Regions from separate parts of the Paenibacillus sp. FSL L8-0663 genome, predicted to be linked through region 3. Evidence: riboswitches for the same ligand, from Rfam matches in the RefSeq annotation. Region 3 holds a riboswitch; each other region holds the start of a gene.
The links. Region 3 has a riboswitch for thiamine pyrophosphate ahead of MKY75_RS04565 (ECF transporter S component). Riboswitches for the same ligand answer to the same signal wherever they lie in the genome.
Positions count from the first base shown of each region.

Region 1: another riboswitch for thiamine pyrophosphate. It lies ahead of MKY75_RS13295 (thiamine phosphate synthase); the one in region 3 lies ahead of MKY75_RS04565 (ECF transporter S component).
Region 2: another riboswitch for thiamine pyrophosphate. It lies ahead of thiC (phosphomethylpyrimidine synthase ThiC); the one in region 3 lies ahead of MKY75_RS04565 (ECF transporter S component).
Region 4: another riboswitch for thiamine pyrophosphate. It lies ahead of MKY75_RS02095 (ABC transporter substrate-binding protein); the one in region 3 lies ahead of MKY75_RS04565 (ECF transporter S component).

Region 1 covers NZ_JBBOYM010000001.1:3,109,715-3,117,601, reverse strand. Annotated here, with positions in the region: gene MKY75_RS13325 (hypothetical protein) at 1-1,314, shown strand, start outside; gene MKY75_RS13320 (hypothetical protein) at 1,366-1,845, shown strand; gene MKY75_RS13315 (hypothetical protein) at 1,886-2,281, shown strand; gene MKY75_RS13310 (hypothetical protein) at 2,283-2,837, shown strand; gene MKY75_RS13305 (hypothetical protein) at 2,824-3,813, shown strand; gene MKY75_RS13300 (ABC-F family ATP-binding cassette domain-containing protein) at 3,998-5,551, shown strand; TPP riboswitch at 5,646-5,754, shown strand; gene MKY75_RS13295 (thiamine phosphate synthase) at 6,019-6,612, shown strand; gene thiO (glycine oxidase ThiO) at 6,677-7,825, shown strand; gene thiS (sulfur carrier protein ThiS) at 7,822-7,887, shown strand, end outside.
Region 2 covers NZ_JBBOYM010000001.1:819,849-827,735, reverse strand. Annotated here, with positions in the region: gene MKY75_RS03650 (YitT family protein) at 1-554, opposite strand, end outside; gene MKY75_RS03645 (hypothetical protein) at 1,063-1,215, shown strand; gene thiC (phosphomethylpyrimidine synthase ThiC) at 1,338-3,182, opposite strand; TPP riboswitch at 3,370-3,482, opposite strand; gene MKY75_RS03635 (IclR family transcriptional regulator) at 3,638-4,381, opposite strand; gene MKY75_RS03630 (alpha/beta hydrolase) at 4,682-5,719, shown strand; gene MKY75_RS03625 (Fe-Mn family superoxide dismutase) at 5,976-7,355, shown strand; gene MKY75_RS03620 (lipoate--protein ligase family protein) at 7,560-7,887, opposite strand, start outside.
Region 3 covers NZ_JBBOYM010000001.1:1,018,119-1,026,005, forward strand. Annotated here, with positions in the region: gene MKY75_RS04545 (nucleotidyltransferase domain-containing protein) at 1-47, shown strand, start outside; gene MKY75_RS04550 (3' terminal RNA ribose 2'-O-methyltransferase Hen1) at 69-1,520, shown strand; gene MKY75_RS04555 (polynucleotide kinase-phosphatase) at 1,517-4,126, shown strand; gene MKY75_RS04560 (TatD family hydrolase) at 4,147-4,944, shown strand; TPP riboswitch at 4,988-5,097, shown strand; gene MKY75_RS04565 (ECF transporter S component) at 5,348-5,944, shown strand; gene MKY75_RS04570 (ABC transporter ATP-binding protein) at 5,944-7,395, shown strand; gene MKY75_RS04575 (energy-coupling factor transporter transmembrane component T family protein) at 7,370-7,887, shown strand, end outside.
Region 4 covers NZ_JBBOYM010000001.1:466,134-474,020, forward strand. Annotated here, with positions in the region: gene nfsA (oxygen-insensitive NADPH nitroreductase) at 1-346, shown strand, start outside; gene MKY75_RS02075 (TatD family hydrolase) at 451-1,260, opposite strand; gene MKY75_RS02080 (ABC transporter ATP-binding protein) at 1,316-2,266, opposite strand; gene MKY75_RS02085 (ABC transporter permease) at 2,311-3,087, opposite strand; gene MKY75_RS02090 (MTH1187 family thiamine-binding protein) at 3,084-3,377, opposite strand; gene MKY75_RS02095 (ABC transporter substrate-binding protein) at 3,875-4,918, opposite strand; TPP riboswitch at 5,112-5,222, opposite strand; gene MKY75_RS02100 (pyridoxamine 5'-phosphate oxidase family protein) at 5,491-5,925, shown strand; gene MKY75_RS02105 (bifunctional 2',3'-cyclic-nucleotide 2'-phosphodiesterase/3'-nucleotidase) at 6,150-7,887, shown strand, end outside.

The DNA of each region.
Region 1 (7,887 bases), 2.1 Mb from region 3:
ATCCAGTTGGAGTTGCTGCGAAGAAATAAACTGGACTATCTGTTAAAAAGTCTAAACGTGATCGCACTAGCACCAGTTTTCTTTACCACCCCAATCGAGACATGGGCGAGGTCCAGCTTTCCCTCCATGGATGAGTTTTATCAGGGAAAATTGGGTTATATCACAAAATTATCCGTTTATATTGTGATAATCGTATCTTATTTCCTGTTACAGAAGCTACAACAGACCGACGAGACAGGATATCGTGCGGGTAGAGGACGGAGGGTTTGGGAGCAGAAGCTATACCGTTTTCCTATCATTCGTAATGTGGTGGATTCTTTAATTCCGCGACAGCATATGTCTTCTTATTTTCAAATAACCCGCTTATTAAAGGAAAGTGGTGCGGAGATTAGGCTGGAGTGGCTCTACATACGCAGAATGGCTCTTTGTATTATAGGATTGGTGCTCAGTATCAGTACGATATTTTTTTTACATGAAGCTGAGAAAACGCATATCCTTCACGCACCAGTGCAATCGGGTCAAATGTTTGGACGTTTAAGTCCGGTGGAGCAAAAAGAAGCTTTGAAGCAGAGTGAGATTGATCGCAAAATCATGCATTCGCTGAACATGAGGTCAAATAGCACATACGAACAGATGTACGCTGCTTTAGAGCATAATGCTAATGGAACTGCTACTCCTGAACAGTTATCCACAAATACTTGGCGTATCCTCCAAAAGCTAAAAGATTGGAATGATGAATACATCAAGTGGTGGGAAGTGCTGATTAGTTTGATTGTTGGGTACGCAGCCTATCAAATGCCTATGCTTTTATTATATTTGCAACGAAAAATGCGTCGGTTGGATATGAGGCATGAGGTGTATCAATTTCAAACAGTTATTTCCATTTTACGGGTTATGGAACGAATGTCTGTCGAGGAAATATTGGAGTGGCTGAACAGATTTTCAGTTATATTCAAAAGACCTCTGCAAAAATGTTTGCTTCATTATGAACATGGGCCAGAGGCAGCTCTCGACTTGCTAAAAGAAGAAGCGCCTTTGCCGGAATTTCAACGTCTCGTGGATAAGCTTCATTTGTCTTTAGGTAAAATTACGATTCGAGAGGCCTTTGATGATTTGGAATCCCATATGTCCTACTATTTCGAACAAAGAAAACAGGAGTATGAAAAAATAATAGACAGTAAGGCTATCTGGGGAAGGATGATTGGTTTTGCCCCGATGTATGGTCTTATCTTTTTATATTTGGTGATTCCGTTGATCGGCATGAGCTTTGTTCAGATGGATAACTATTATGAACAAATACAAAAAATTCAGTAAGAAAGTTAACCTATGACTAATACAAAATAACAAGCTAGGAGAGAAAAATAAATGAATAACGCATCAACAGCTTTAAAGGTAGCCGCTGGGATATTTTTGACCATCGCTCTAATTACGATTGTAGTTATACTATTTATTTCAGCCCAGGAGGCGACTAAAACGGCACAAAACAATTTTGCTGATATTCAGACCGAATTGTCTCAAGCCTCTTTTACGGTATATGACGGCACAACGATTAGCGGTTCCCAGGTGACCAATGCGCTGCGGAAGTTTCAGGGGAAGGACCAATTCGGCATTCAGATTAAAACCGGCAAAAATATGGCAGGCCAGTGGTACGGTAATGCTCTGAACATTAGCCCAGACAGTGAACAGTATGGCGCCGTGAATGGTGGCAGTGATAAGACAGGGAAAATCACGAATACACTTAATGAGAAAGAGAATGAATACGTAAATCCGAGTGGTAAATTTAAAGCTGAAATCGTCAAAGACAAATCGAACGTGGTACGTGGGTTGTTGTTTACCCAGTCCTAAGCACTACAGCAGAGATAATAATCATAAAGGGGATGAGAGTATGTCTGATCACGCTTCAAGTATGCTGCGGCTTGGTGTGTCAGTTATTCTGTTCATAACCGCATGTGTAACGGCAGCAGACTTGTCCAGGCAGCTGGATGGTGCACTGGAATTAAGATCACAGCAAGAGGAGCATTCTGAAGGGCGAATAGCCCATACTGCTGGGGTGGGGTTGCCGGAGCGGATTAAAGGAACTCAGGTCATACAGGCAATTCGCATGAACTTACAGGAGGGGATTTCGATTCAAGTCGACGGGACAGAGTATGATGTATTTTCTGAACCGTTTGAGCCTGATGTATCGACCCTGGATGCTTCCTCATTATATTCCATGTACCCCCAGCGTAATGGGAATGGGGACATAACATCTGTACGTTTTGAGAAATTGGGGGAAGACTGAAGTGGTTCAAACAATATCGAAGCTGTTGGGGGCGCTGCTCGCTGTATTGCTTTTGTACATCGTACCCGCAGCTCAAGCTGCTGAACGGCAGGATGATATATCCGGGTTAAATACATATCATGCAACTGTACGTTTTGTTGATATGGTAAGAACCAAGGGTTACATTACACCGACGATGTATAACGATTTTATGCGTGATCTGGAATTGACAGGCAATACGTACGAAGTTGACTTGGAGCATATGCACAAAAAGTATGTACCGGACTATGCAGATGCCGCGAAGCCAGACAGTTTTCTGGGCAATTATGAAGCTGTATATGATGGGTACTATAATTCGCAAATTTTTCCTGTACTGTTTCCTGACAATCAGCAGCCAAAATCAGATCAGACGCGTCGATATACCTTGATGGCCGGGGATTATTTTACGGTCCGGGTACATAATACGAATCGGACTCCTGCGGACTTGTACAAATCATGGCTTCTTGGTGGGGCAGATAGCGGCAAGCCAGCAGTTACAGCTTCTTACGGGGGCATGGTTCTGAATGAGGATTACTGATTTTGCGGTCATATTTATACTTTTGTTTTTGCCCTTTGGTGTAGTTAGTGACTTACGGGTGCAGAATCAGCGTGAAGTGCAGCAGCTAGAAATGAAATATACGTCGGCTCTCCGTACCGCAGTTCAGGATGCAGGGGTTGTACTCTCACAGAATGAACGTCAGGAACGCGAGGCCGGATACGGATCGGATAAGTTTTTTCGGGTAGATAAAGAAGCAGCGCTGAACACGTTCCTGCACACCCTTTTTCTTAATGTAGGCATTGATGGGGATATAGTAGCACAACGTGCATTATTGGATTACATACCGGCTATTGTAATTCTGGATTATGACGGTTATTATGCGTTCACCTCAGAAGCCTATACAGACGAGCATGGACAAGCTGCTATTGGCCACAAATGGAGCGAAAAAAAGCCATATGCCTATGTTGATTCAGTAGGCAACAGTGTGGGGTTCACCTTGGATAATTATGTGCACGCATACGATGCTCGAAATCACAGGTGGGTAGAGGGCTTTCAAAAGGAACTTCAGGATCAGACCGCTATATCTTTGCTGAAAAATTCAGAAACTTTTGAGCAAATACGTCGTTCCACCATTGTTCGCAGCGTTCAAGAGAACTTGGCGCGAATTATTAATGTCCATAACGAAAAAGCAGCACGTAACGGCATAACTTATTCGTTCACGCTACCGATCATTCCGCAAGAGGAGTGGTACAACACGGTAGATGATGTGGGGCTGATCGCGTTTATCCAAGGCATTCCGGTTGGAGACAGGTATTACAATAACTATGGATTTGGTGGTGGGAGAGTCGTTAGAAAGCAAGACATTATCGGTGGCATAGAACCAGATACTGGAATAAAGTATTTTTATAGAGATTCATGTCCAGCTCCCTTTAAAGCGAGTGAACGTTTCACGGATGAAAAATCTGCAGCAGCTGCGGGTTACTTTGAGTACAAATGTTATAATGGCTTAAAATAATCACCCTCATGGGTGGTTTTTCTTTTTTTAGGCAGATCCATACCAAAAAACCTTAAAATTCACTGTTTTCAATATTCCGATATGGTTGCAGAATGTGCTACAATAAAGCTTTGAGAGAAACGAAATGCATATGAAATAAGAACAGTCGGCAATGCCGATGACAATAAGGAGCCAAAAACAGCTTATGAGTTTATTGACTGTAGAAAATGTATCCCACAACTTTGGGGACCGCGCATTATTTAAAAATGTTTCCTTTCGATTGCTTGCGGGGGAACGTGTAGGTTTGGTAGGAGCTAACGGTGTTGGTAAATCGACACTCATGAACATTCTCACTGGAAAATTGCTTAAGGATGAGGGTAAAGTGGAATGGACTCCACGTGTGCGTTACGGCTATCTGGATCAGCATACCAAGCTGACACCGGGCAAAACGGTACGTGATGTATTGAAGGATGCTTTTCTTCCTTTGTTGGAATTGGAAAAGGAAATGATGCAGATTACTGACAAAATGGGGGATGCTTCTCCTGATGAGTTGGAAGTGTTGCTGGAACAGATGGGTGAAATTCAGGAGCAACTGGATATGGGGGATTTTTACCTCATTGATGTAAAGGTTGAAGAGATGGCGAATGGACTAGGTCTGTCGGCCATAGGACTGGATCGGGATGTATCCGCACTTAGCGGCGGGCAACGGACAAAGGTTCTTCTTGCTAAGTTGCTGTTGGAAAAGCCGAACGTCCTGTTGCTGGATGAACCTACCAACTATTTGGATGTAGAGCATATTGAATGGCTTACGCGCTATTTGAAGGATTATCCTTATGCTTTTATTCTTATTTCACATGATACTGAATTTATGAACCAGGTCGTTAATGTTATTTACCATCTTGAATTTGCCAAGATGACCCGTTATTCAGCTAATTATGAAAAGTTTCTCGAAATGGCGGATCTAAACAAAGCCCAGCATATTGATGCTTATGAGAAGCAACAGGATTTTATTAAGAAACAGGAAGATTTTATTCAGCGTAATAAAGCGCGTGCCTCTACATCAGGCCGAGCAAAGAGCCGTGAAAAGCAGCTTGATCGGATCGAACGTATTGATAAGCCTGAAGAAGCCGCAAAACCAACCTTTCAATTCAAAGAGGCACGTGCAAGCGGAAAGACGGTATTTGAGGGTATTGATTTTGAGATTGGTTATACACATGCCCTTTTGCCTAAAATGTCCATGACGATTGAACGTGGCGAAAAGATTGCAATTGTCGGCTACAATGGTGTCGGTAAATCGACATTGCTCAAAACCATATTGGGAAAAATTCCGCCAATCAGTGGAAAAACCTATCAAGGTGATTTTTTGCAACCCGCTTATTTTGAGCAGGAAGTAAAGGCCGAGAAAATTACACCGATTGACGATGTGTGGAATGAATTTCCGCATTTGAACCAGCATGAAGTACGAGCACATTTGGCGCGTTGCGGTTTGAAAAATGAGCATATCACGCGTCCGCTATCTGCGCTCAGTGGTGGAGAACAGGCTAAAGTCCGTCTTTGCAAACTGTTAATGCGTGAAAGCAACTGGGTACTGTTCGATGAGCCTACCAACCACTTGGATGTTAAAGCAAAGGATGAGCTGAAACGTGCTTTGAAGGAATACAAAGGGACCGTATTGCTTGTATCTCACGAACCGGACTTTTACGAGGATTGGGTAACCAAAACGTGGAATGTGGAAGAGTGGTCAAGTAAAGTTAACTAAAATCAGCTAAATCCAGTTCCAGCAAATTTCACACGAAGTGGGGTTTGCAGAATTAGAAAAATATGCTAAGCTATCTTTAGCTTATACAATAAAATAGTCACACTAGGGGAGCCGCCCATGCGGCTGAGACGGAATAAATGGATTTCGGACCCTTTGCACCTGATCTGGGTTATGCCAGCGTAGGGAAGTGAGCGCCGTACAAACAAGGCAACACCATCTTTATTTTTGTTTGTGCGTGGGACGATACACGTATACGGATTCATGGTCCGTTCGATTATTGGGCGTTCGTTAAACCACTTCCTTGGGGAAGTGGTTTTTTTGCGTTTCGTTCATTTTAAGTAGTTCGAGCTTCCGTAGACGATTCACATATAATCCCCTTTCATTCCTGCTGGTAGACGTGGCTGGCTAAGCTTAGATCCTTTAGTCCAATGTGAGGTGAAGACAAAATCGAATTACACGCAATTTCGATGGAAAAGGGCACTTTTGCACAAGCCGCCCAAGTGGCTGCTGTGATTTGTCCGTATGTTCATTATGTACACGCACGTTTAAAACAGAATGGTGCCTCTGCATTGCTTTCTTTGACTCGCAGCCTGGTGGAGCAGGAAGTTCCTTTGCAACAAATTGTAGTAAATGATCGTGTGGATGTAGCTTTACTTACTTTGGTCGGAGCCGTTCAATTACCAGCTAATGGATTACCTGTTGTGGATGTGAAAAGCCTACTTCCAAAGGGTACACGCTGTGGAGTGTCTGTACATTCCTTGGAGGAGATGCAAATTGCTGAGCGGGCAGGAGCGGACTATGTACTTTATGGTCACGTATATGAGACCCATTGTAAGCCCGGTATTGTACCGCGGGGTTTAGCTCAGCTTGAACATATTTGCAGACTGTCAAACATTCCGGTGATTGCGCTAGGCGGCATACAACCGCATCATATCCCGGAGCTTTATAGGGCCGGAGCAAGCGGAATTGCAGTGATGTCTGGTATATGGGAGGCTGAGTCGCCCGTTGCAGCTGCAATGGAGTATAGGCGAATGGCAGACCTTGTAGTTCACAGCCTGTAGCGAGAAAACGAGAGTAGAGGCAAGCTGAAAGCAGAAGGGTTTATGGAGAGGAGATACGGAACAAATGCTAAAGATACACACAGAGGAAAGAGTGATAGGACACGCTGAATGCTTGGTCATAGGTGGAGGTGTCATCGGCAGTTCCATTGCTTATCATGTGGCCAAGGAGGGAAGAAGTACGATTATGCTGGAACGATTGATCCCGGGTGAGGGAGCCTCAGGAGCAGCGGTTGGAATGCTGGCAGCGGAAAGTGAAGAGTTCACCGACTCTGAGCTATCACGATTTGCTCGCATAAGTCGAGATGCATTCCCTGAGCTTGTCTGTGATCTAGAGCGTTTGTCAGGTATTTCGGTGGAATTCCGTACTGAAGGGTTTGTGACCCCTTTCCGTACGGAGACTGAAGGCCAAAAACGCTGGAAAGCTGCTAAAACGCGAGAGGGTGATTGTCCTATCTGGTGGGATGCGAAAGAATTGGCCCGACGAATTCCAGGTTTGGATGAACAAGCGATCGGGGCAATATATCGTTCAAAGGAGACACAAGTGGCTCCTGTCCAGCTTTGCCGTGCTTATGCAGGTGCTGCTGCGGTGCTGGGAGCAACGGTATGGTCTGGTACACAGGCAGAGCAACTGGTCATACAGGATGGTCGAATTTGCGGTGTCCGCACAGATAGTGGTTTTTTTTCCTGCGATCAGGTCATTATTGCCGGAGGCTTGGATAGCATGAAATTGCTAGCGCAGGTTGGGTTTGAATATCCACTTTATCCGGTCAAGGGCGAAGCGGTAGCGGTCTCCTTGAAGGATCACCCGTTAGAATATACCATTTATGCTGATGATATTTACCTCGTGCCTAAACAGAATAACGAGCTTTGGATTGGGGCAACGAGCCTTCCACATCAATATGACGAAGAGGTGACCGTAGGAGGCTTGGAGGGGTTGCTGGCACGTGCCTCTGCCTGGCTGCCGCGCGTCCGTGAAGCTTCTTTTATACGCGCTTGGGCGGGCTTACGTCCGCAGGCTGTATCAGGTCATCCTTTTATAGGAATTGTTCCTGGGGTCGAGGGCGTATATGCTGCAGTCGGGCATTATCGTAACGGTGTCCTGCTGAGTGATGCTACCGGGCGTGCGATGGCAGCTATGCTTAATGGGGCTTGTGCAGCAGAACTTGGGATAAGTAGTTTTTCTTCTGAGCTCCTCAAGGAGAAAAGCTTATGAAGCTGACGATTAACGGCCAGAGCCTGACCTTTTCTAATCGAATCACTCATGTGAATCAATTG
Region 2 (7,887 bases), 200 kb from region 3:
AAGTCCATCACCTTCGTACCAACGTACAAAATAACGATAGTTAGCATCAATTTTTCCGGGCCAATAATAAAATAGGAAGAGAATGCGACAATCAAATCAAAAAACAGCAGGCCATAACTGATATTCCAATCCAGATACTTGTTGGCAATCCGGGCTAAAATGACCGTTCCCGCCGTTGTGCCACCTACCCGTACGATTAAGCCAATGCCGACCCCCACCAAAACTCCGGCAAAAACGGCATTAATCGTCGGCTCATGCGAATCAATCCGCCAGTTGACTGTTAAATGTAAAAACAGCGAGTTAAAAGCGACCGCAATGATAGTGTACAAGGTCGTTCTCTTGTCTAAAAATTTATATCCGACAATCAGCAGCAAGCCATTAATCACCAGATTAACGATCGAGGGAGACCACTGAAACAGGTAGTACAGGATGATTGTGACCCCTGTAACACCTCCCTCACCAAACTCATTCGGGATCACAAACAGATTAACAGCTAGCGCGAAAAAAAACGCACCCAGAATAATAAATGCGATGTCTGCAATACATTTTTTCATATATGCTCTAATCCTCTCTCTAACATTTCAAAGGATGAATCGCCAGATCGATTGGCTGACTCTTGTTGTCAAAATACGCTGACAACCAGTTCATGGTATCTACTACCAAACATAAAGTCAATACAACTTTGACACTTTAATTCGCCACCAGACTGCCTCAATCCTGACTTGAGGAGTCCGCAAAACCCTCCTTTTACAAGGTTATTCGACAAAAAAACACAATCCCGACTACTAAACTAAGAAAACGGGCCTCAAGCCCTTGTTTTAGACCTAGGCACATTTTCCCCTAAAACGACCATCCTCCTAATCGGCATTTTGAACACACATGACCATCTTCCTGTTTTATGTCAAAAGCGTTTTACTTTGAAAAAATGTGGGTATAATGATTGAAACATAACCAAGCAACCTACATAGCATTGCGACATCAAGTACATACAAATAGTCCTATACAGACGTCCTAAGCAACTCAATCTGAATTTGACAATATGGAATTGGAGGAATGATCTACATGAATACAATGAACTTAACCGTCCACACCCTGATGCCCTTTCACCACCAATACCAACGTGCCAACGCGGTGAGTATGCAGAAGAAAGAAGATAGCTCGGAGAAGAAGCTCAGCTTTCAGGACATTTTGAATGAAAAAATGGGTAAAAAATAAGGCGCCGTTTATCCGGTTGCATGACTCGCTTTACATAAGCCAAAAAGCCGTAGTTTCCTACATCGACTGTAGAGAACCACGGCTTTTTTTGATTCATGCGTTCCTAAACTCACACATTCGTTTTACTGACCGCCATCCCGATACTGCTCTGCCTTCTCACGCATCCCAGCGGCCACTGCTTCTTCGGTGTTCAGCCCCTTATCCGCTGCATAGGCGCGAATGTCCTGCGTGATGCGCATACTACAAAATTTGGGGCCGCACATCGAGCAAAAATGTGCTTCCTTGGCTCCCTCTGCTGGTAGCGTTTCATCATGGTAGGACAAGGCCCGCTCGGGATCAAGCGACAGATTGAACTGATCCCGCCAGCGGAACTCAAAGCGTGCCTTGGACAAAGCATCATCCCGCTGCTGCGCCCGTGGATGGCCCTTCGCCAGATCGGCAGCATGTGCCGCAATTTTGTAGGTAATGACACCCTCACGGACATCATCCTTATTCGGAAGACCCAAATGCTCCTTAGGCGTAACATAGCACAGCATGGACGTCCCGAACCAACCGATCATCGCCGCCCCGATGGCTGAGGTAATATGATCATATCCGGGGGCAATATCCGTCGTGAGCGGTCCCAAGGTATAGAAAGGAGCTTCCTTACAAATCTCCATTTGCAAATCCACATTCTCTTTGATTTTATGCATAGGGACATGTCCCGGCCCCTCAATCATGACCTGAACATCATGCTTCCATGCGATTTGCGTTAGCTCGCCCAACGTTTCCAGCTCTGCAAACTGTGCTTCATCATTCGCATCATAGATACTACCTGGACGTAGACCATCCCCGAGAGAAAAGGCCACATCATAGGCTTTCATAATTTCGCAGATTTCTTCAAAATGTGTATACAAAAAATTCTCCTGATGGTGCGCAAGGCACCAGGCTGCCATGATCGACCCGCCACGGGACACAATTCCCGTCATTCTATTCGCCGTCATCGGTATATACCGCAGCAATACACCCGCATGAATTGTAAAATAGTCCACTCCCTGCTCCGCCTGCTCGATCAGCGTATCGCGATACAACTCCCACGTCAGCGCTTCTGCTTCGCCGTTCACCTTTTCAAGTGCCTGATACAGCGGCACAGTTCCAATCGGTACAGGAGAATTCCGAATGATCCATTCACGTGTGGTATGGATATTACGGCCTGTGGATAGGTCCATAACTGTATCCGAGCCCCAACGCACAGCCCAGGTCATTTTCTCCACTTCCTCCTCAATCGAGGAGGTAACCGCAGAATTACCAATGTTCGCATTGATCTTCACGTGAAAATGACGCCCAATGACCATCGGCTCACTTTCCGGGTGATTGATATTCGAAGGCAAAATGGCTCGTCCAGCCGCCAATTCCTGCCGTACAAACTCAGGCTCCACCCCTTCGCGGATCGCCGCAAATTCCATTTCGGGCGTAATGATCCCTTGCCGTGCATAATGCATTTGCGTCACTGTACGACCTTGCGAAGCACGAAGCGGACGGTTGGTCACGCCGGGAAATTCAACTGTCTCCCGTTTGGAGCCAGGTTTCAGTCCATTATCCTCCGGTTTGACGGCGCGTCCCTCGTAAGCCTCCACATCGCCCCGTTCCAGTGCCCAAGCTCGCCGTAATGGAGGCAGGCCCTGACGGATATCGACCTGATAGGCTTCGTCAGTCATGGGACCGCTCGTATCGTACACACGCAATGGCTCATGATGCTCCGTGCCCTGCGGCGTATGTGTAGGATGAAGAGCAATTTCCCGCTCTGGGACGGCAATGTCCGGCCGCGAGCCTTGAATATATACCTTACGGCTCCCTGGAAAGGGCGTTACCCCACTGGCTTGCTCCCCGTTTGTCTTCTCTACCCCAACTTCCCTTGTTCCTGCCAACCTTACTTCTGCTGATTTAAATTCTGTTCCTTTTGTTCCTTCTACTTCTGTCGGCTTCATTGTCCATTCCTCCTGTTTCGATGAAATGACACACCGATCCGGAACCATTCCCAGGGTGGCGCTGATCTATGCAAAAAAGCCGGTTCCCGAGGGAACCGGCTAATCTAACGAGGCAGCTATCCAGACCGTGCACATGTGGAATAATCCTATTCCAATGCGTCACCGTAGACAGCAGCTGCGTATACATTTCAATGGCCGATTACTTCCCTACGCTGGTATGATCCAGATCAGGTGCAAAGGGTCCGGAATCTTACACGATTCCATCTCAGCCCGGCATTACAGGCTCCCCCAGTAACTGCGATACTTCTATTCACATGAGGCGGACATAACAGACATCCCGCCATCCTTATCAGACTACTTCAAATTTATGGCTTTGGCAACCCTTCTAGGTTCCATTTAGCAAGAAGACGCTCCTCACCAAATCACTTTGCTTGCTTCAACTGCATTCATTCTTGTTACGGAAGCATAAGCCCCATTTCCTTAGCCGCTTCGATCAAAATCGGAGCAAAGTCATGTAGCGTCTCGGGTGCAAGCCGGCTGACCGGACCGGATACAGATAAAGCCGCAGTGACCTGTCCCTTCCGGTTCACAATTGGTGCGGCCACAGCAGCGGCCCCTGGCTCCCGTTCTTCATAGCTGGTCGCATAGCCCTTCTCGCGAATGTCCTGCAGCTGGGCTTTATAGACCTCCGCGTCTACCGAGGGCGGCCATTCATTCCCGCTTAGCAGGGCTTCCAGCTCCTGCGGCGGCATAAAGGCAGCCAGCACCTTACTGGAGGCTCCTACAGCCAGCGGCATACGCGCACCCACAGGCGCAACCCTGCGGATCGCCTGATTGCTCTGCACGGCTTGTATGCGAATACGCATGCTGCCGTCCCGTAAGTACAAGCTGACCGTTTCGCCCAGACGGTCACGCAGTCCTTCCATTGCAGGCTGTAACAACACCGCCGGCTCGTCACTTTGGGACAAATGTGTGGATAGCTCCCAAATGCGGAAGCCAAGTCGATATTTTTCCGTTTCGGCATTCCGAACGACAAAGCCCCGATCCTCCAACGTAGTCAGCAGCCGATGAACCGTGCTTTTATGTAGACCAATTTTGGAGGCAATCTCCGTTAGGCCAAGATCCGAATCTGCGGTAAAACACAGCAATATATCAAGTGCACGCTCTACAGCGCGAACGGTTAATTTACGGTCTTCCATTCGTGAACCGCTCCTCTTGTATCCATATTCGTTTCACACTATGAAACATGGTTACATAAATTATATAGAATAGTCGCGGCTACTGTAAACCGATGTTTTTGTGACAACCATATTACAGAACGAGAACAAACATCGACAATTCTTTGCATCATTTTTACTTTTCCGGTTCAGGCGTTGACTTTGGATAACCCCCATCATACGATAATAGGTATCTATACGGATATACACTATCATTTTCAAGTGGAATTATACCTAAATTCTATTGAAACGAGGATCAATTTTATATAAGGAGGCTCTTACATGATTTCTACATCCCAGCGCAACTCTCAGCTACAGACCGCTGTTCAGGAGCCGTCCACCCCACTCTTTAATCCCCGTCTGCTGCGGTTCAAGCACGTTGTGATTGCTCTGCTGCTGTCGGTCGTTTTTTTTCTGTTGTTTTGTTTTATTGCCTTGCATGCTTACATCGCATGGGTACTTACGAATCCTACCGTCGCGCCGCTGTACTCTAATCCGATGCAGGCCAAAAACATGCCTTATGAGGAAGTCAGCTTCCCTGCCAAGGATGGTAGCCGCATGGTACAAGGCTGGTATATCCCGGCGGATCAATCGCGGAAAACGATTATTTTCAGCCATGGTTATGGAGCTAACCGCGAAGAAAGCTGGATTCCCATGTATGATCTGGCGCATTATGCCCACAGTTTGAACTTTAATGTGGTCATGTTCGATTATGGATTCGCGTCACAAAACAGCAAATCAGTCGCAACCGGAGGCAAAGCGGAATCCCAGCAGCTTCTCGGAGCGATCCAGCTTGCGAAGCAACGCGGCTCGTCGGAGATTATCGTATGGGGCTTCTCCATGGGGGCAGGAACCGCTCTTCAGGCGGGCTTGCAAACCAAGGATGTGGACGCAATGATTTTGGACAGCACTTTCCTGTTGGAGCCGGATACGCTGTACCATAACATTCACAATCAAATTAACCTGCCAAGACATCCGTCTTTGGAAATTCTGGAGTTGCTGTTTCCAGTCTTGAACGGCACCAGCTTGCATCAGATTCCATATCAGGAGGTTAAAAAGGAAAACTATCCGTTCCCGATCATGTTTGTGCATGGTACACAGGATGAAAAGGCTCCTTATCCTATTGCGGAAAAGCTCGCTGCCAATCAAACCAACCCACTTTCCAGTGTATGGATTGTCAAAAACGGAATACATGAGCTTATTTTCAGAGAGCATCCCCGTGAATATCTACGGCGGGTATCGACGTTTCTAAGCAGTGTACAGGAGCTGGAGGACAAGAAAACGATCGCTGATGCCCACAAACAAACGACTACAAAGTAAAGAATTATTTTTCAAAAAAACTGTATTTAATTCTTCACCTTGAAGAAGCCTGCCTACGGACACTAACCCGTGCCGTAGCTGGGCTTCTTTTTCGTTTACCATGGTATTCTTGTTCTACGTAACAGATGTGACCAAATTAAGCGAGTTCATAGACATATTCCCGATAGGACAGCGAATATACTGGGTACGTATGCATCCAGGGCAGATCTGCCAGATCCGCCGGATAGCCATAGTGGGATACGGGAGGTATAAAACGATGCTGAGTACTTATGGGTCTTTCCTGCCCTTACGTGTGCTGGAGGAAATTCGGCATTGGAAGCAGCAGGAAAGTTGGCATGTGGAAGTGATTAAATCCGCTACCGAGGGACTGGAGCCTACTTATGTACGGCTGCTGGATGATTGGCGGACTGTATTCGAACAGACGGAACGCACCGCCATAGAGTTGCTTGAAGAGCAACGGAGCGCACTTGATCCGGCAGATCAGGCGTGGCATCAGGAATGGAAACAGCTGTCGGCTGCCCCACAAGCACATACACACGAATTCACTGAACCTCCAAAACAGTCAAGGGGATTAGACGCATCATCATCTGTAAAGATGCCATCGTCAGAGTCAGCATTAAACGCTCAGCCTGACTCACAAGAATTAAATCGTCGATTGGACGATTTGCTACAAACCGCAAACCGCCAGTCACAGGAGTATGTACGGCAGCTCGGTCTGCTGAGCGAGCACAGTCATGCATTGCGTCAGCAGCCAAAATCCGCTGGAGTTGTATTACACGCGGCACATGAAAGCCAATATTTCCTAATCTCGACAACCCCCTTTCAAGAACCTGGCTCCATCGCAAGGGCTGCTGGGTTGTATCATGTAGCGACAGAGGGTGAGAATTACCCAGAGGAAGCGTTTCGAGAACGTCAGGCAGGCATAAGGGGAGAAGGCACATGGACGACTAAAGGCGTCAAATCCAGCCAGGCTCAACCTTCGGCAACGGAAAAAACCTCAATCGGCCGGTCGGTTCCTATTGGAGGACATCGACTCCCACCGCTCCCTTACCCCTATAATGCGCTTGAACCGTATATTGATGAAAAAACGATGCGCATTCACCATGACAAGCATCATTTGAGCTATGTGAATGACCTGAATAAAGCGGAAAAGAAGCTGGAAGAAGCCCGAAAAACAGGTAATTTTGATCTCGTAAAACATTGGGAACGCGAACTGGCATTCAACGGCGCAGGCCATTATCTGCATACTCTTTTTTGGACGATCATGAGTCCTCAAGGCGGTGGAAACCCAAGCGGACCGCTGGCTGAACAGATTAAAAAAGATTTTGGCAGCTACGATGCATTCAAAAAACAATTCAGTTCGGCAGCCGAAAAGGTCGAGGGTGGCGGCTGGGCGATCCTGGTATGGAGTCCGCGCGCGGGACGGCTTGAAATTTTGCAGGCCGAAAAGCACCAGAATCTGACTCAATGGGAGTCCATTCCGCTGCTGGCGATAGATGTGTGGGAACACGCATATTACTTAAAGCATCAAAACGAGCGCAACAAATACATTGAGGATTGGTGGCATGTCGTTAACTGGCCTGAAGTGGAAGCACGCTACGATCAAGCCTCCAAGCTGAGATGGCAACCCTTCTAGAGGTTGTTCAAAAAGTCGTCTTTCCATAACGAAGCTATTCAAGAAGCGGATTCGACGTCGAATCTTGAATTCAGCCGGGCCTTCCGTTGCTCACGTAGATCTGTCTACGCTCCGCTACTCAGTCCCTAGCTTCATCCAACTTTCTCGGTCCTGAAAAGCCGACTTTTTGAACACGCACTAATAGGCTTCTAAGCTAAAGACAAACTACACCTGCAAATCGTATCGCTCTCTGAGCGCTGCCATTTGTTCGGTCCATCCTTCCGGTTGTACCAGCCAGCTATCGGCAGGTAAAATGACTGTCTGGCTCTCGACGACACGGCGCAGAGATGCCGTGTACGCCTCAACAGACGGCACTCCAGCCAGCTCTGCCAGGCTACCCATCGTTGCTGGATTCACCCGGGGGTAATCCTGCTGCTGCACGCCTGTCGACGTATCTCCGGCTGCCTCTGTATAGAATTGCTGTACCGCCTGTGCACGCTCTGCACCGCTGCCCTCAATCATCACGAAGGCTGTGATGATATACGCCTTGGCT
Region 3 (7,887 bases):
TGGATGATATGTTCCGCGCTGCGGTGAATGAAGTATGGAAAGTATAAGCTGGGAAGGAGAAGTAGAGTATGCACATCACGCTAAAAGCAACCGGAAACAATGCTGGGATGATTTCGCACTTGCTTGCCAAAAATCCCTACAATACGTATGATCGCACGGAAAAGGGTGCGCGTGTACGCATGGTGTACACCGTGTTTACCGAGGAAGAGGCAGAAATCGTCATTCAGGCTTCGCCAGATTCGATAGATTTGGTCAAAAACAGTCCAGATAGCTATGATATTACACAATATATTAATGACCGGGAGTTTGTAACCAGCAGCTTATTTTGCACCTATATTCGTGGCTCGCTTGGTACGGCACTGAACGGCAAACCCAAAGAAGAGTATGCAGAATGGGTGACGCATCCTTTCGCGCTGGAGTTATCGTTTGGGCCTGTTGCTTCGGATTTACCGGATTCTGTGGTGGAGGGACTATTTGCTCCGCTGGGCTATCAAGTGGACATAGAACGAGGGGAAGCAGACTATTCTTTTCAGCTGAAAAATCGAAGCACTGTCAGATATGTCACGTTAAGTGGCCATCAGACGGTGCAGTATGCGCTACGTCAGTTATTGCTGTTGATTCCGGTGTTGGATAACTATAAGCACTACTATATCAGTGAAGAAGAGTTTGACAAGCTGAGACGTTACGGTGAAGGCTGGCTGTCAGCGCATCCGCTACGCGAGCTTATCATTCGACGCACGCTTCGTTTTACCAATCTGATTGAGCAATTTGAGCAATCTGATTGTGATGAAATAGGTATTAAAAAACATATTGAAAAGGATACTGTCCAAGCTCAAAAGGATAAGCACGAACAGATTCAACAGCCAGAACAGCCACATGAGGAAGGGAAGCAACAGCCTACAGTACGGCTAAATGAGCTGCGGTATCAAGCTATTATGGACGTAATTCGCAAGCTGCCTCGCAGACAGAAAATCGTAGATTTGGGTTCAGGGGAAGGGAAGCTATCGGCTCGGATGGCCCGAATGACGGGCGTTGAAGAGATTTGGGCGGTGGAGCCGTCTGCGTATGCACAGTTGAGAGCCGTGGAGCGTTTTAACAAGCTGGAAAGGCATGCCGATGCGATCAGTCCTACACCCATGATGGGCTCTCTCTTTTATTATGATGAACAATTGCGGGGAAAAGATGTGATGATCCTATGTGAGGTCATTGAGCATGTGGATGAGCATCGTCTGAACCGGGTGATGAAGACGATTGTAACGGAGTATCAGCCGGGCGTGCTGATCGTGACGACTCCCAATCGTGAATATAATGAAGTGTATCGTATGAATCAGCAAGAGATGCGGCATGGCGATCACCGTTTTGAATGGAGTAGAAGCGAGTTTCAGGAACGATGTGAGCAGTGGATTGTGGAAGCTCCTTATTCGGTAGCGCTGAAGGGGATCGGAGAAGAGGTCGAAGGCTTTGGACAACCGACCCAAATGGCTATATTTACGCGCAGAAAGGAGCAGAAGGAAGCATGAGCAATTCATCCAAACGTACGATTCATTTACCGCATGCTGGACTGGTTGTGTTGGTGGGGGCCTCCAACAGTGGGAAAACCACATTATTAGACAAGCTGGTGAGCGAAGGGATTCTGCTGGAGACAGAAGTGGTATCCTCGGATCATTTTCGCAAGCTGGTCGGAGATACGGAATTTATAGACTGGAGTGGACTTCCAAGACTGGAATCGGACGTACTGTTCTATGAGTATCAGCAAATGTCAGCCAAGGCGTTTGAGGCGATGGATACGATTCTGGCTATGCGCTGTCGCTTGAATAAGCTGACGGTTGTGGATGCCACCCATTTGTATGCTGAGGACCGTCAAAAATATGTACAGTTGGCAGCCAAGGCGCATGTTCCTGTAATGGCTTTGGTACTGGATGTATCCGAAGCTGTGCTGCTGGAACGTGATTTAGGCAGGGAGCATCCGCGTGGCCGCCAACGGGTCAAGCAGCAGGCACAGCTGTTAAAGCGGAACCTGCGTGGGATCCGTGAGGAAGGCTTTAACGCTTGCTATATCCTTAAGGATATAGAAGAAATGAATTTTGTTCGCCGTGCGCAGCCACTGTTTCATGAGATTGGCTCAGGTATTGACATCATTGGTGATATCCATGGGTGCTACCGTGAGATGCTGGAAGTGATAGAGCGGCTAGGATATACGGAAGATACGGAAGGACTATACCATCATCCAGATGGCAGAAGACTGGTATCTGTCGGGGATGTGATGAGCCGTGGCCCCAAATCGTTACAAGCGGTGCAGTTCTGGAAAAAGCACGTGGATGCTGGACTAGCGTATATGATTGACAGCAATCATGGCTGGAAAATCGGCCGTTACCTTGATGGAAGAAAGGTGACTCTCAGTCATGGGGATGAACGATTTGCAGAGGAACTGGCCCAGTATGAACAAAAAGCGGGCAAGGCAGCGGCGGAACAGCTTAGAAGCGAGTTAAGGGATTTTCTGCTACATGCACCCTCACATCTTATTTTTGGCAGGAATGGATTGCGACACGTGGTCGTGGCTCATGCGGGGATTAAGGATCATTTTATCGGCAAACAGTCGGCACGTATTTCTGATTATTGCCGTTATGGAGATACGGAAGGACAGGATGCAGACGGAAAACCAATCCGCAAAGATTGGTTCGTAGACCATGAATCGGGAGAAATAGTAGTATGGGGACATGATCCTAGACCGCAGCCTACCCTTGTGAATCAGACGGTGAATATTGATCAGGGTGTGGTATTTGGCGGTATGCTGACCGCTTATCGTTTTCCGGAAAAGGAATTTGTCAGCGTTCCGGCACATGAGAATTATGCGAATGATCCCGATAGCCCACTTGTCCGGTGGCAGAGAAAACGGTTTTCCCCGCCGAATTTACGCAAGCTCATCGCTGGTTACAGTGTACTGACGGAATCGTATGGCGAAGTGCGCGTTCAAGGAGAATCGGTCAAAACCGCTATAGATGCCGTGTCACATGTGACAGTACCGATAGAGGAACTGGTGTATATTCCACCGACCATGAGTCCTGCTCCAGCGGTGTCTGCAGAGGAAGGTTATCTGGAGCATCCGCGTGAAGCGCTGGCTTATTATCGCGGGCAAGGGGTACAAACGATGGTGGCTGAGAAAAAACATATGGGTAGCCGGGCTATTTTGCTATTATTCAAAAACGAACAGGCCGCTGTCGAGTATGTAGGCTACCCGACATTGGGCACGATCTACAGTCGGAGCGGGAGAGCTTTCTTTGAACAAAGCCTTGGGAAGCAAGTGCTGGAAAAGCTGAATGTGGATCTACGGACTGCCGGATATTTTGAACGGAACCAGACGGATTTTGTGTTGCTGGATGCGGAAATTGTACCGTGGAATCTCAAGGCTCGGGAATTGATTGCTGCACAGTATGCGCATGTGGGTGAAGCAGCTCTGCTGGATCGCAGTAAGCTGGTAGACAAGCTGAAGCAGGCGAAGGTTGCGGGCCGAGAGGTTGGAGACTGGTTGGAGGAAATGGAACAGAAGTACGCGAATGCCGTGACGTTTCAAGAGGCTTTTCAAAAATATTGCTGGGATGTGGACGGTCTGGATGAGATTCGTATCGCACCGTTTCATACGCTGGCACACAGCGGAAAGACTTTTTTCGACCATTCTCATATTTGGCATATGGAGCAAAACCGGGAGCTGGCTGGGCTGTCTTCCCTGTTTATGGAGACAGAGTATCGCGTGATCACGGACGAAGCAAGCGAGGAAGAGGTCATTCGTTGGTGGAACGAGATGACAGAGGATGGTCATGAGGGGATTGTGATCAAGCCGGAACGCTTTTTGATGAAAAATCGGGACAAGATGATTCAGCCTGCAATCAAGGTGAGAGGCCGGAAGTATTTGCACATCATTTACGGTATGGATTATCTTGCCCCTGAGAATTTAAAGCGTCTGAAGCAGCGTCGAACGAACAAAAAGGAGCGTCATGCCCTGATGGAAGGAGCGCTTGGTATGGAAGGCGTGGAACGTTTTGTCCGCAAGGATACGGTAGATCGTATTCATGAATGCGTCCTTGCCGCACTATCTCTGGAATCAGAGCCGATTGATCCAAGATTGTAGTTTGCGAGGGAGGGATTGAGATGGAAAGGGGTACACCGTTAATTGATATTGGTGTGAACTTGATGCATCGTTCGTTTCATGCAGATCGGGAACAGGTGGTAGAGAGAGCCGCGGCTGTAGGGATTTCACCGCTGATTATTACCGGGACCAGTGTCCGCAGCAGTCGGGAAGCTTCTCAGTATGCAGCGCGTTATCCGGGCAAGCTGTATGCGACAGCTGGCGTGCATCCCCATGATGCCAAAGACTGCAGTGCAGACACGATTCAGCAGCTCCGCCAGTTGGCGGGTCAGCCGCAGGTCGTATCCATAGGGGAATGCGGATTGGACTATAACCGTGATTTTTCGCCACGTGATGTGCAGCGCCGATGGTTTGGCGAGCAAATCCAACTGGCGGGTGAGCTGAAAATGCCGTTATTTCTGCATGAACGAGATGCACATGAGGACTTTGTCGCTATGCTTCGGGAGTATCAAGGGCTTGTCGATAAAGCGGTAGTGCATTGTTTTACCGGCACGGAACAGGAATTGCGTACGTATGTAGAAATGGGACTGTATATCGGAATCACCGGCTGGATTTGCGACGAACGGCGGGGGAAGCATCTGCGTGAACTGGTCAGAGATATTCCCTTGGACCGTCTGATGATTGAAACGGATGCTCCATTTTTGACCCCGCGTAATTTGCCTGTGAAGCCTAAAGAAGGGCGTAATGAGCCCATGTATCTCGCTCACATTGCTGCTACGATAGCCGAATGTACAGGTCGAAGCATGATGGAGATCGAAATCGCGACGACGGAAACGGCTAAACGTTTCTTCGGATTATAGGATTGTCAAAGCCATAGATGTGGTATATATTATAGTGAATTAAAAAGCATTGTCGGGAGCTTGAGAAAGTCAGGCTGAGAGGGTGGCCCTTGCCACTGACCGTGAAATCTGATCTGGGTAATGCCAGCGTAGAGAAACCAAGAACACTATACAGGAATGCCGCTTTTTTTTGCGGTTGTCGATAGATTCAATGTATGTCCTAGCATTTTACCTTGATCCTGACTTGGCTGGGTATCAGTGTAGTAGTTTAGACTACTGGTTATATAAGGCATATCGACGAATGATGTTTTGTATGGTGCTTCACCTTTTACTGCGCATAAAGCTTGCCTGGAGATTCAGCTCCAGACAAGCTTTTTTTCATGGCCAAGAGGCCAACTATAAGGAAAAAGGGGAGCACGCAATAATGAATACTGCTGTAAGAGCGTCCAAAGGGTTGAAACTGACGGATATTTTGGTCACGATTGTGATCGCTGTTGTGTTCGGGTTGATCTACAAAATATGGGGACCTGCCTATGATTTGATGAAACCATTGGGTCTACACGCCGAGCAACTGATGTATGGCATGTGGTTTATGGCAGGTACGTTTGCTTATCTCATCATTCGCAAGCCGGGTGTTGCGATTTTGGCAGAGGTGGCAGCGGCAACGGTCAGTGCTTTTTTGGGAAGCGAATGGGGTATGTCCACCTTGTACTATGGCCTGCTGCAAGGCTTGGGAGCGGAGCTGTTTTTTGCGGCTTTTCTGTATCGGAACGCAAACCTGTGGGTTGCTTCGCTAGCTGCGGCTGGGGCGGCTGTCACTTCTCTGATTTTAGACTTCAGCTACGGGTATATTGATCAGCTATCGACTTGGAACTATGTTTTGTATATTGGATTTCGGATGATTGGCAGTATTGTGATTGCCGGGGTATTCGCGTTCTATCTGGCTAAGGCATTGGAGGTAACCGGAGTCACGCGAAGTTTGAGGCCTGCAACGGAACAAGATTATAAGGGGCTGGATTGATGAGCCGGGCAACCGAAGATGTGGTGGCTTCGATCACCCGGCTACGGTTGAAATTCCCCGGTGAGCAAGAGCTGCTTTTTCACAATATGTCTTTGTCTGTCCGCAAGGGGGAAAAGCTGCTGCTACTGGGACCGAGTGGATGCGGTAAATCAACACTGCTCCAAGTGTTAAGCGGTCTGATTCCACGCACGATAGAAGTGCCTATGAAATGCGATGCTGCTGTAATCCCAAGTGTCTCAGGTATTGTATTTCAAGATCCTGATACGCAGTTCTGTATGTCATATGCAGATGAGGAACTGGCTTTTGTGTTGGAAAATAATCAGGTTCCCCGGGAGCAGATGCGATCCCGTATTCGCGAGCTGCTGATACAGGTGGGTCTATCGACGGATGATATACATATGCCCATTGGCAGCATGTCACAGGGAATGAAGCAGCGGCTGGCGATTGCGTCTGTGCTGGCTATGGAGCCAGAAGTGCTTTTTCTGGATGAGCCCACGGCTTTGTTGGACGAGGAAGGCACTACACAGGTGTGGGATACCATTCGCAACATTTCGGTAGACCAGACACTGGTGATTGTGGAGCATAAAATTAATGAAATTGTCCATGATGTGGATCGGATTGTGGTGCTTTCTGCTCAAGGGGAGATCATTGCAGATGGAAGGGCCCAAGAAGTATTTCATGTGCACCGGCAGGCATTGTCCGAGTACGGCGTGTGGTATCCGGGAGTATGGAATGAAGCGTCTTCGCCACGTTGGAGTGAAGCAGTGACGCAACAGAATGGTGCGGGGACTGATGTGCTGGAGCTGGAACATTTTAGCGGCCTCCGCGGTTTAAGTTCAGTGATTTATGTGGAGCATGCGCAGGTGAAGCCTGGCGACTGGATTGGCGTGGTTGGTGAAAACGGGGCTGGCAAAAGCTCGCTACTGCTCTCCATGATGCGCTTACTTCGCACACAGGGACGTTATAGCGTGCGCGGAATTGAGGCAGGCAGTACAGAACAACTGGCAGAGCGTATCGGGTTCGCGTTTCAAAATCCCGAGCTGCAATTTGTAGCGCATACCGTACGAAAGGAACTAGAGTATTCGTTACCCAAGAGCTTGTATACCGTTGAACAGTGCCGGGAACGGGTCGATCGGATGCTCGTACAGTTCGGACTGGAGCGGCTGGACGAGCGGCATCCGTATCAGCTTTCGTTAGGCCAAAAAAGGCGGTTGAGTATTGCTACGGCTATGATTCGTGAGCCGGAAGTGCTGCTGCTCGATGAACCGACCTTTGGGCAGGATGCGCGTAATACCTTTGTCATGCTGGATATGTTGGAGCAGCTGAGAGCGGCAGGCACGGCCATTGTGATGGTCACCCATGACCCGGAAATTGTCCGTCGATATTGTACCGATACATGGCGGATTCAGAAAGGGGAACTACAGTATGAACCTGTCCTTTCCCCATCATAAAACATGGCTGCATCGCGTGAATCCGGGCCTAAAGCTCGTGATGTTTTCCATCCTGTTTGTGGTCGTTATAGTCATTCATGATCCGAATGTCATGTTTAATGTTGCGTGTGCTATGCTGTTGCTGCTTGTCTGGTCAGGCCATCCATGGAAGAGGCTGCTGCTATACGGGTCTCCCTTTATATTGGTGTTTATTTCAACTTCAACGGGCATGATGATGTTCGGCAAAGGGGTGACGACCTGGTGGACATGGGGCTTGATCCATGTGACGCAGGAAAGCTTTTACCGAGGCATGCATCTGGGCTTTCGTGCGCTGAGTATGGCTGCGGTAGGTTTGTTGTTTGGTTTAACGACTCGTCCAGTGGACCTTTTTTATTCACTGATGCAGCAATGGAAGCTCCCTCCGAAGTATGCATACAGCTTTTTGGCAGCCATGCGGTTGATGCCTATGATGGTGGAGGAATTCCAGGCATTGAGACAAGCCCACCGTATTCG
Region 4 (7,887 bases), 550 kb from region 3:
CTACATTGGCGGCATTCGTACTAACATAGCAGAGGTGTCTGAGTTGTTAGGGTTGCCAGAGCTGGTGTATCCAGTATTCGGTATGTGTATTGGTGTACCGGATCAGGAAACGGGCTTGCGTCCACGCCTTCCGCTGTCCGGTGTTTTGCATATGAACGGCTACGACAAAAATCAGACGATGAAAGCTGTAGAGGTATACGATCACACATCAGCGGAATATTTGAAGGAACGTACGGGCGGTCAACGCTCTACGCCATGGTCTGAGCAAATGGCCGGAAGATTGACCGAGCCAGCACGCTTGCAGTTGAAGCCATTTTTGGAACAGAAGGGTTTCCTGAAGCAATAAAATCTGAGTAGCGACAAGAGAACTCTACAAAATACAAGAACCTCCTTATTTACGCGGAACTCCAACATACGTAAATAAGGAGGTTCTTTGCTGATAAGACTTTATCAATCAGATAGTGAGTAAAAACGTCTCGTATTTTCATAAAATAGTTGACGGACGGCAGATTCAGGTTGATGCGTCAGCTTGCTATACGTGCGAATGACGTCGGCAGTCATCCGTGGATGTGTCTGTTGTCCGGTAAAAGGACCCTCAAACGGCCAGGGACCGTCTGTCTCTGCCATGATCTGATCAGACGGATACTGCCTTGCCAAGCTGCGGATCTCTTCTTCGTACAGGAGATCCGGTGTGAAGGAGACATAATAGCCGTTCCGGGCGATACGTTCGGTCGTGGCGGCAGAGCCTTTAAACCAGTGAAAATGCGCCTGCGTGACGCCGTGACGTTCCAGAAGGTCACAGGCGATGTCTGCGTCTTCATAAACGGCGTGCAGGACAATGGGCTTGCTATGCTTGCTTGCAAACTGGATGAAACGCTCCAGTAGCACTATGTAGGGAGCGAGGTCAAAAGGAGCTCCGCTCTGCGAGGCTTCTAGCCGATTGTAATAGGGTAAGCCGACTTCACCCACGGCGACCATCTGCTGTACATGTTCGTCCATCCAGTCGAACAAGAGGTCAAGCTCAGTTTGCGGTGGAAGGGCCTGTTCGGGATGAAAGCCAAAGGCTGGCCGTACTAGCCCAGGGTAACGCTCGGCTAACCGTAGATTGGCTCGGCTGGAGTCCAGATGCATCGACACGGCTATCACAGCTTGGACGCTGCTATCAGCAAGTGAAGCGAGCAATAGCTTCTGTTGTTCGGGCGGGTAGCTGTCTACATGAATGTGCGCGTCGATTAATGGAGCGGGTCTTGTTGTGGTCAAATCCAAGCCTAGCTTTGTTTGGCTGTTCCATTTCGATGCACATCGAACTTTTACGTCACTCATGCCGATTCAATCCATCTTCCGGGATATTCTTGTGAACGCTCTGAGCATTGTCCATGTCGCCGTCCAGTTTGTACTTTTCCTCACGCATCCAGCCGGTCATGGTTCGCTTCCATTCAATAAAGAGAGGATCGAGGGTGATTTCTTCCCTACGCGGGCGGGGAAAAGGGACATCTACGACATGCACCACCGAAGCAGGTCGCGCTGACAGCACATAAATGCGGTCGGAGAGCAGCAGCGCTTCTTCAATGCTGTGGGTAATGAACAGCACAGAGCGGCGGTTCTTCTCCCACATCCGCAGTAACCATTGCTGCATATCTGCACGTGTCAGCGCGTCGAGTGCGCTGAACGGCTCATCCAGCAGCATTAATTCCTGCGGGCTGAGCAGTGCGCGAAGAAAGGCTGCACGCTGTTGCATTCCACCAGACAGCGTATGTGGATACGCCTTGGCGAATTTGCCTAGTCCAACCTGCTCGAGCCATTGCAGGGCTTCTTTGCGACGTTCGCGTTCACTGGCGTACTGAGGGGGGACTGCTGTATTTTTACGTGGAGCATTTTCCTGCCCAAGCAGTACATTATCCAGCGTGGTGCGCCACGGGAAAAGGGCGGGCTGCTGTGGCATATAGCTGATATGCCCACGTTCACCAGTCATGTCTCGTCCGTGCATACGGATACGTCCCTGCTGTGGTTTGAGTAGCCCGCCGATGATGTGAAACAGCGTACTTTTGCCGCTGCCTGACGGACCGATGAGAGAAACGAATTCTCCCGGCTTGACTGTGAGGGATACATCCTGCAGCACGGGCAGTAAGCTTCGCTTTTCGCGGAAGGCGAGGCTGATCCCGTCCAATTCCAGAGCAGAAGGGGCAGTCGAAGGACTCTGCTGGTCCCCGGCTCGTTGTTCATTAGCCACGTTGTGTGATGATAAGTCAGTCGGATGCAGACTCATATGTGCCACGTCCTTTCTTTGCTGTATTTAATTCAAGGAGGAAGCTATTCCTGATCCGGTTTCCAGCGAACCAGCCATTTTTCCAGTAGTACTATGATGACAAACATCAGTAAACTGAGCGCGACAATGATGCCGATGGCGGCAAAAATGAGGTCCGTGCGATAGGCCGATTTTTGCAGCAGCATATAATATCCGATTCCTTCGCTCGCACCAATCCATTCGGCAATAATTGCGCCCATCACACTGTAGGTGGCAGCAATCTTGATGCCGGAGAATACCTGCGGCAACGAGTGTGGCAACTCCAGCTTCATAAAAATAGCCATGCGACCTGCACCCGACATCTGCATATAGTTCATCATCATACGGTCCGTCCGTGTCAGCCCGTCCATGGTCGCTACAGCCACGGGAAAAAAGCATACTAAGGTAATGACCATCAGCTTGGGCAGCATGCCAAAACCAAACCACACCATGAGCAGCGGCCCCAGGGCGATGATCGGAATGTTTTGGCTCAGGATAAGCAGCGGATACAGGGCGGATTTGAGAAAAGGAATGGTATGAAGAACGATGGCGATCAACAGTCCCGTTGCTGTCCCTATAGCGAATCCCACAAGTGTCAGGCGAATTGTAGCCCATGTATGGGCACCAAGCAGCGCCGTCTGGGCCATGCCCTCCTGTACGATGAGGGATGGAGCTGGCAGTAGCCAGGATTCAATATGTAAATAGGAAACCGCCCCCTGCCAGGCTGCTAAAAAGAAGAGGACCGCCACAAGGGGCGGCCATACGCTTTTCCACCAGGATGCGTTCTTGCCTTTCGGATTCATGGGCGATATTTCTCGGTCAGCTTGTTCATGCTGATGCCTTGTGGGTTATGTGCGATTTTGATCTGTGAAATGACGCTGGGACTGCCCGCTTCCGTCAAAGCCTCATGCATTTCTTTAACCACTTTCAGCAACTCGTCGAGCTCGCCCTCCATGGTCGTATCCAATGGGTTCACCTGATGTTTGACACCGGAGCGCTGAATGACCTCAATCGCCTTATCTACATACGGGTAAGAGTCCTCGTTATTAGGAGTTTTAGGGATTACTTGAATACTGAGCAGTGTATTAGCCATGCAAATTCACCTGTCCTTCATTTGGAGTGTTTTAGAGAAAATAGGGTGGTTTAAGGCGTTTGAGACCGCTCCGCGTTTCATTTGGTCTTACGATCGCTGTTGCAGGGGGATTCTTGGATTATTTAAGTTTTCAAAGGTAAGAATTCCCCTGCAAAGGCGAACGCTCCGCTTCTCCAGATTCAAATGAACCGCTCCGCTGCTGCCCGCCTTAAAAGCACCCTATTTTTAAAGCTGGTTTGTGCGGCATTTTTAACACACAAGCGCACCTACTTAGCGCTTAGATAATATGAAACTAAAGAATAAACCAAGTTGAACGAGAACGAAGTGGGCGGAATGGTGCTGTCAAGCGTTAGCGTTCGCCTTTGTACCCAGATTTCAACCTCTGGATATTCATAAAAGAAATCTGGGTACAACAGCGATGGGAAGCACCATCCGACTGCGTAGTAGGGCTTCGTTCACTTCTCTAGTTCAGTCTTATTTAGCGTTTTAACAAATGGTCAGCGCTTGGGCAAGAAGTTGTTTGTGAAGGCCTTATCGACTTCCAAAGGCTTGCTGAGCAGCTTGCGTTCGTACATCCAGTCCGAATAGTTTTGCCATACCTCCGCTTTTTGCACACCCCATTGTGCGGCATCGTCCTGATAACGCGGGCTCAGCCATTTTTGGCTGGCAAGTACCAGTTTTTTATCCAGCTCCGGTACAGCTTTGCTTAAAATGTCTGCGGCTTCTTCCGGATGAGCGATAGTGTATTCATAGCCTTGTGCGGTAGCATCCATGAACGCTTTAACCAGCTCGGGATCATTTTTTATCGTTTGTTCGTTGCTCACAATTACAGGCGTATAGTAGTCGAGGCTTTTGGAATAATCTTTTACATACAGCATATCCAATGGCTCATCTCGAAGTTGGGCCTCGATTCCGGTCCATGCGTAGAAAATCCAGGCAAAGTCGATATCCCGCTTCACGGCTGTAAAATAGTCTGCATTGCCCATGTTGACGATCTTCACTTTGCTCACATCGCCTTTGTCTGAATCCATGATGGATTTCATGACCGCTTCTTCTACGGGAGAGCCCCAACCGCCGTATTTTTTACCTTCAAAATCTTTCGGGCTTTTAATTCCGCGATCTACCGGGGCTGCGAAGCCTGAGGTATTATGCTGAATCACCGCAGCGATGGATACAAGCGGCACACCTTGCGTGCGAGCCTGTGTGACGCCTTCTTGGTAGCTGATACCAAAAGGTGCAGCATTAGAAGCAACCATTTGATCGGCTCCGCCTGAACCAGGTTGAACAATTTGGACATTCAAACCTGCTTTTTCGTAAAATCCTTTGTCCTTGGCGACATAGAGTCCCGTATGATTCGTATTGGGTGTCCAGTCGAGCACGATTTTAACATCTTTGAGCCCCTTTGCCGGAGTAGACGTTTGAGTGTCGGTAGCGGAAGCCGCTTCTTGGGATGTAGGGGGACTTCCACCGCAAGCGGTCAGGGTCAGGGCCATGAGCCACAGACTGATCAGTCCCAGGGTTAATATTTTCATGCGCTTCATCGTTAGTGTTCTCTCCTTTTGATTACCCGTTATCCATCCAATCAGACAGCTTAAGTTTCCCATTTTCATAAAAATAACATCTGCCGGACGCGATCTTTCCAACAACTTAATCCTCAACAAAAAAAGCGCCCCGAGTTTCCGGGACGCTTGCGCTTGTATATACCAAAGTAAGGGATGGTCCTATGTAAAAAAGGCACATCTTGCTTAAGCATTCCTACGCTGGCATTACCCAGATCAGGTTGTAAGGGTCAGTGTCTTGGGACACACTCTCAGCCGGCCGATTCCAGCACCCCTGCATTGTATGGTTTAATGGGTCATTTATTCGGGTTTACTACGACGATTATATGCTTTGAATGCGGGTCTGTCCAGCATGAAGGGAGAGATGACGGTTCATTTGCCGAACGACAGGGTACACTTTTACTGTGAGCTTTGATCTGAAAATGAGTATGAATCAAACCGATTCGATCCGGTCATGTTATTTTCAGAACAGCTGCGCAGGTAGGTTCAGATGGGCTGGTGCCCAATGGTATGGCCGTAGAGAATTCTAATTCGTGAAAAGGAGTTGTTGTACTGTGGGTAAAACGGAAACATTGGATCGCAACCAACTGGAACAAGCCATTGTGAAGGCTTTGGATAACAACAAATTTTGTTCGTTAGGTACGGTAGAGGGTGGCAAACCGAAAGTACGCTATATGGCCCTTTTTAACGATGGAATGAACATTCATCTGGCGACAGATCGCAAAACGCATAAAGTGGATGAGCTAAAGGACAATCCGAATGCTTACCTGCTGCTGGGTTATGAGGTTGGCGGTACGAAGGAAGTTGTAGAAGTGGAGGCTACCGTCCAGATTACAGCTGATGAGGGGCTGCGCAAACAAGTGTGGAACGATTCCTTGAAGGAATGGTTCTCCGGACCGGACGATCCCGATTATGTCATTCTGGACGTGAATCCGACTTGCATTGAGTATGTGGGTCAGCAAACGGAGCGCCAGGTGTGGAAGAAATAGTACGAATATAAATGGATAAACCAGTGAATCTCCGAGTTTTTATTAGGAGGTTTGCTGGTTTTTTTATGTTTGAGAAAATTAATTATTTTTTCATAAATAATTTTAAGTAAATGACTACTCTTTTGTCTGGCGTTGGATTAAAATAGAAATGGTGGGTTCAAGGCTTACATATATGTGCAAAAGTATGTATATGAGGCATACACCTTAATGAGGAGGGGTATATTTTGTTATTTCGTAAAAATTGGTTTAAAGGGTTTACAGCAGCAGTTGTAGCTTGTAGCATGCTGGTGTTTTCAGCCGCTCCATCCTGGGCAGCTAGTGATTCTCGTGATAGCGCTACGGTGAATTTGCGGATCATGGAAACAACGGATATCCATGCGTCCCTGATGAACTACGATTACTATTCGGACAAAGAAACCAACGAGTATGGCTTGGTTAGTACAGCTAGCTTGATCCAGAAGGCACGTAGTGAAACAAGAAACAGTATGCTGTTCGATAATGGTGATTTGCTGCAGGGCAACCCATTAGGCGATTATATGGCCCGCAACAAAACCTTTGAGAAAGAAGGCGGTGTCCATCCGGTCTACAAGATGATGAACCTGATGGGCTATGATGCAGCTACAGTGGGCAACCATGAATTCAACTACGGTCTCGACTTTCTGGACAAATCGCTCAAGGGAGCTGATTTTCCTTATGTAAATGCGAACGTTTATGTTGATAAAGGGGGCCAAGCTACTAAGAATTATTTTACCCCTTATCAGATTCTTGATAAAACAGTAACGGACGAGAAGGGCGAAGAGCATACACTCAGAGTGGGTGTGATCGGTCTGGTCACACCTCAAATTATGCAGTGGGATGAAGCCAATTTGAAGGATAAAGTCGTTACGAAGGATATTGTGGAAACGGCGAAAAAGTTTATTCCTCAAATGAAGACGGAAGGTGCTGACATTATTGTCGTGCTTGCGCATACCGGTTATGAGGATGTGCCACAAACGCCACTGATGGAGAATGCCGTTAAGTATTTGAGCCAGGTGGACGGAATTAACGCTATTCTGTTTGGGCATGCTCATAAATCTTTCCCTGGCCCTGATTTTAAAGATATGAAGGGTGTAGATCTGGATAAGGGAACCATTAATGGCGTACCAGCCGTGGAAGCTTCCTCATGGGGCAAGGATCTGGGTATCATTGACCTGAGCCTAGAAAAGAAAAATCGCGAGTGGAACGTGACTAACTCTCAATCTCAAGTGCGTCCGGTTGTGAGCACCACTAATCAGACTGTGCAGTTTATCCCTGAATTTAAACTGATTGATGCGGTCAAAGAAGAGCATCAAGGAACGCTGGATTATATTCGCCAGCCTGTAGGAACAACGACGGCGCCAATTACCAGCTATTTTGCATTAGTGCAGGACGACCCTTCCATTCAAATTGTGACGAATGCACAGAAATGGTATGTTCAAAACCATCTTAAAGGAACTGAATACGAAAATCTTCCAGTATTGTCGGCAGGCGCTCCATTCAAGGCCGGCGGTCGAAACGGAGCCGAGTATTACACTAATATTCCTGAAGGTACGGTAGCGATTAAAAACGTGTCCGACCTGTATGTGTACCCGAACACGGTTCATGCTGTAGAAGTGACCGGTGCTGAAATTCAGGAATGGCTGGAGTGGTCTGCGGGTCAGTTCAACCGTATTGATCCAAAGCAAACTGAGGAGCAATCGCTGATCAACAAGGATTTCCCAACCTACAATTTTGATGTCATTGATGGTGTGAATTATCAGATTGATGTAACGCAGCCTGCACGGTATGATGCCAAGGGAACTATTATTGATTCTTCAGCGCATCGTATCAAGGATCTGCAATACAATGGAAAGGCTATAGATCCTGCACAGAAATTTATCGTAGCCACCAATAACTATCGTGCTTCCTCATCCAAACTGGCCAACCCAGATGGCAAACGAATTG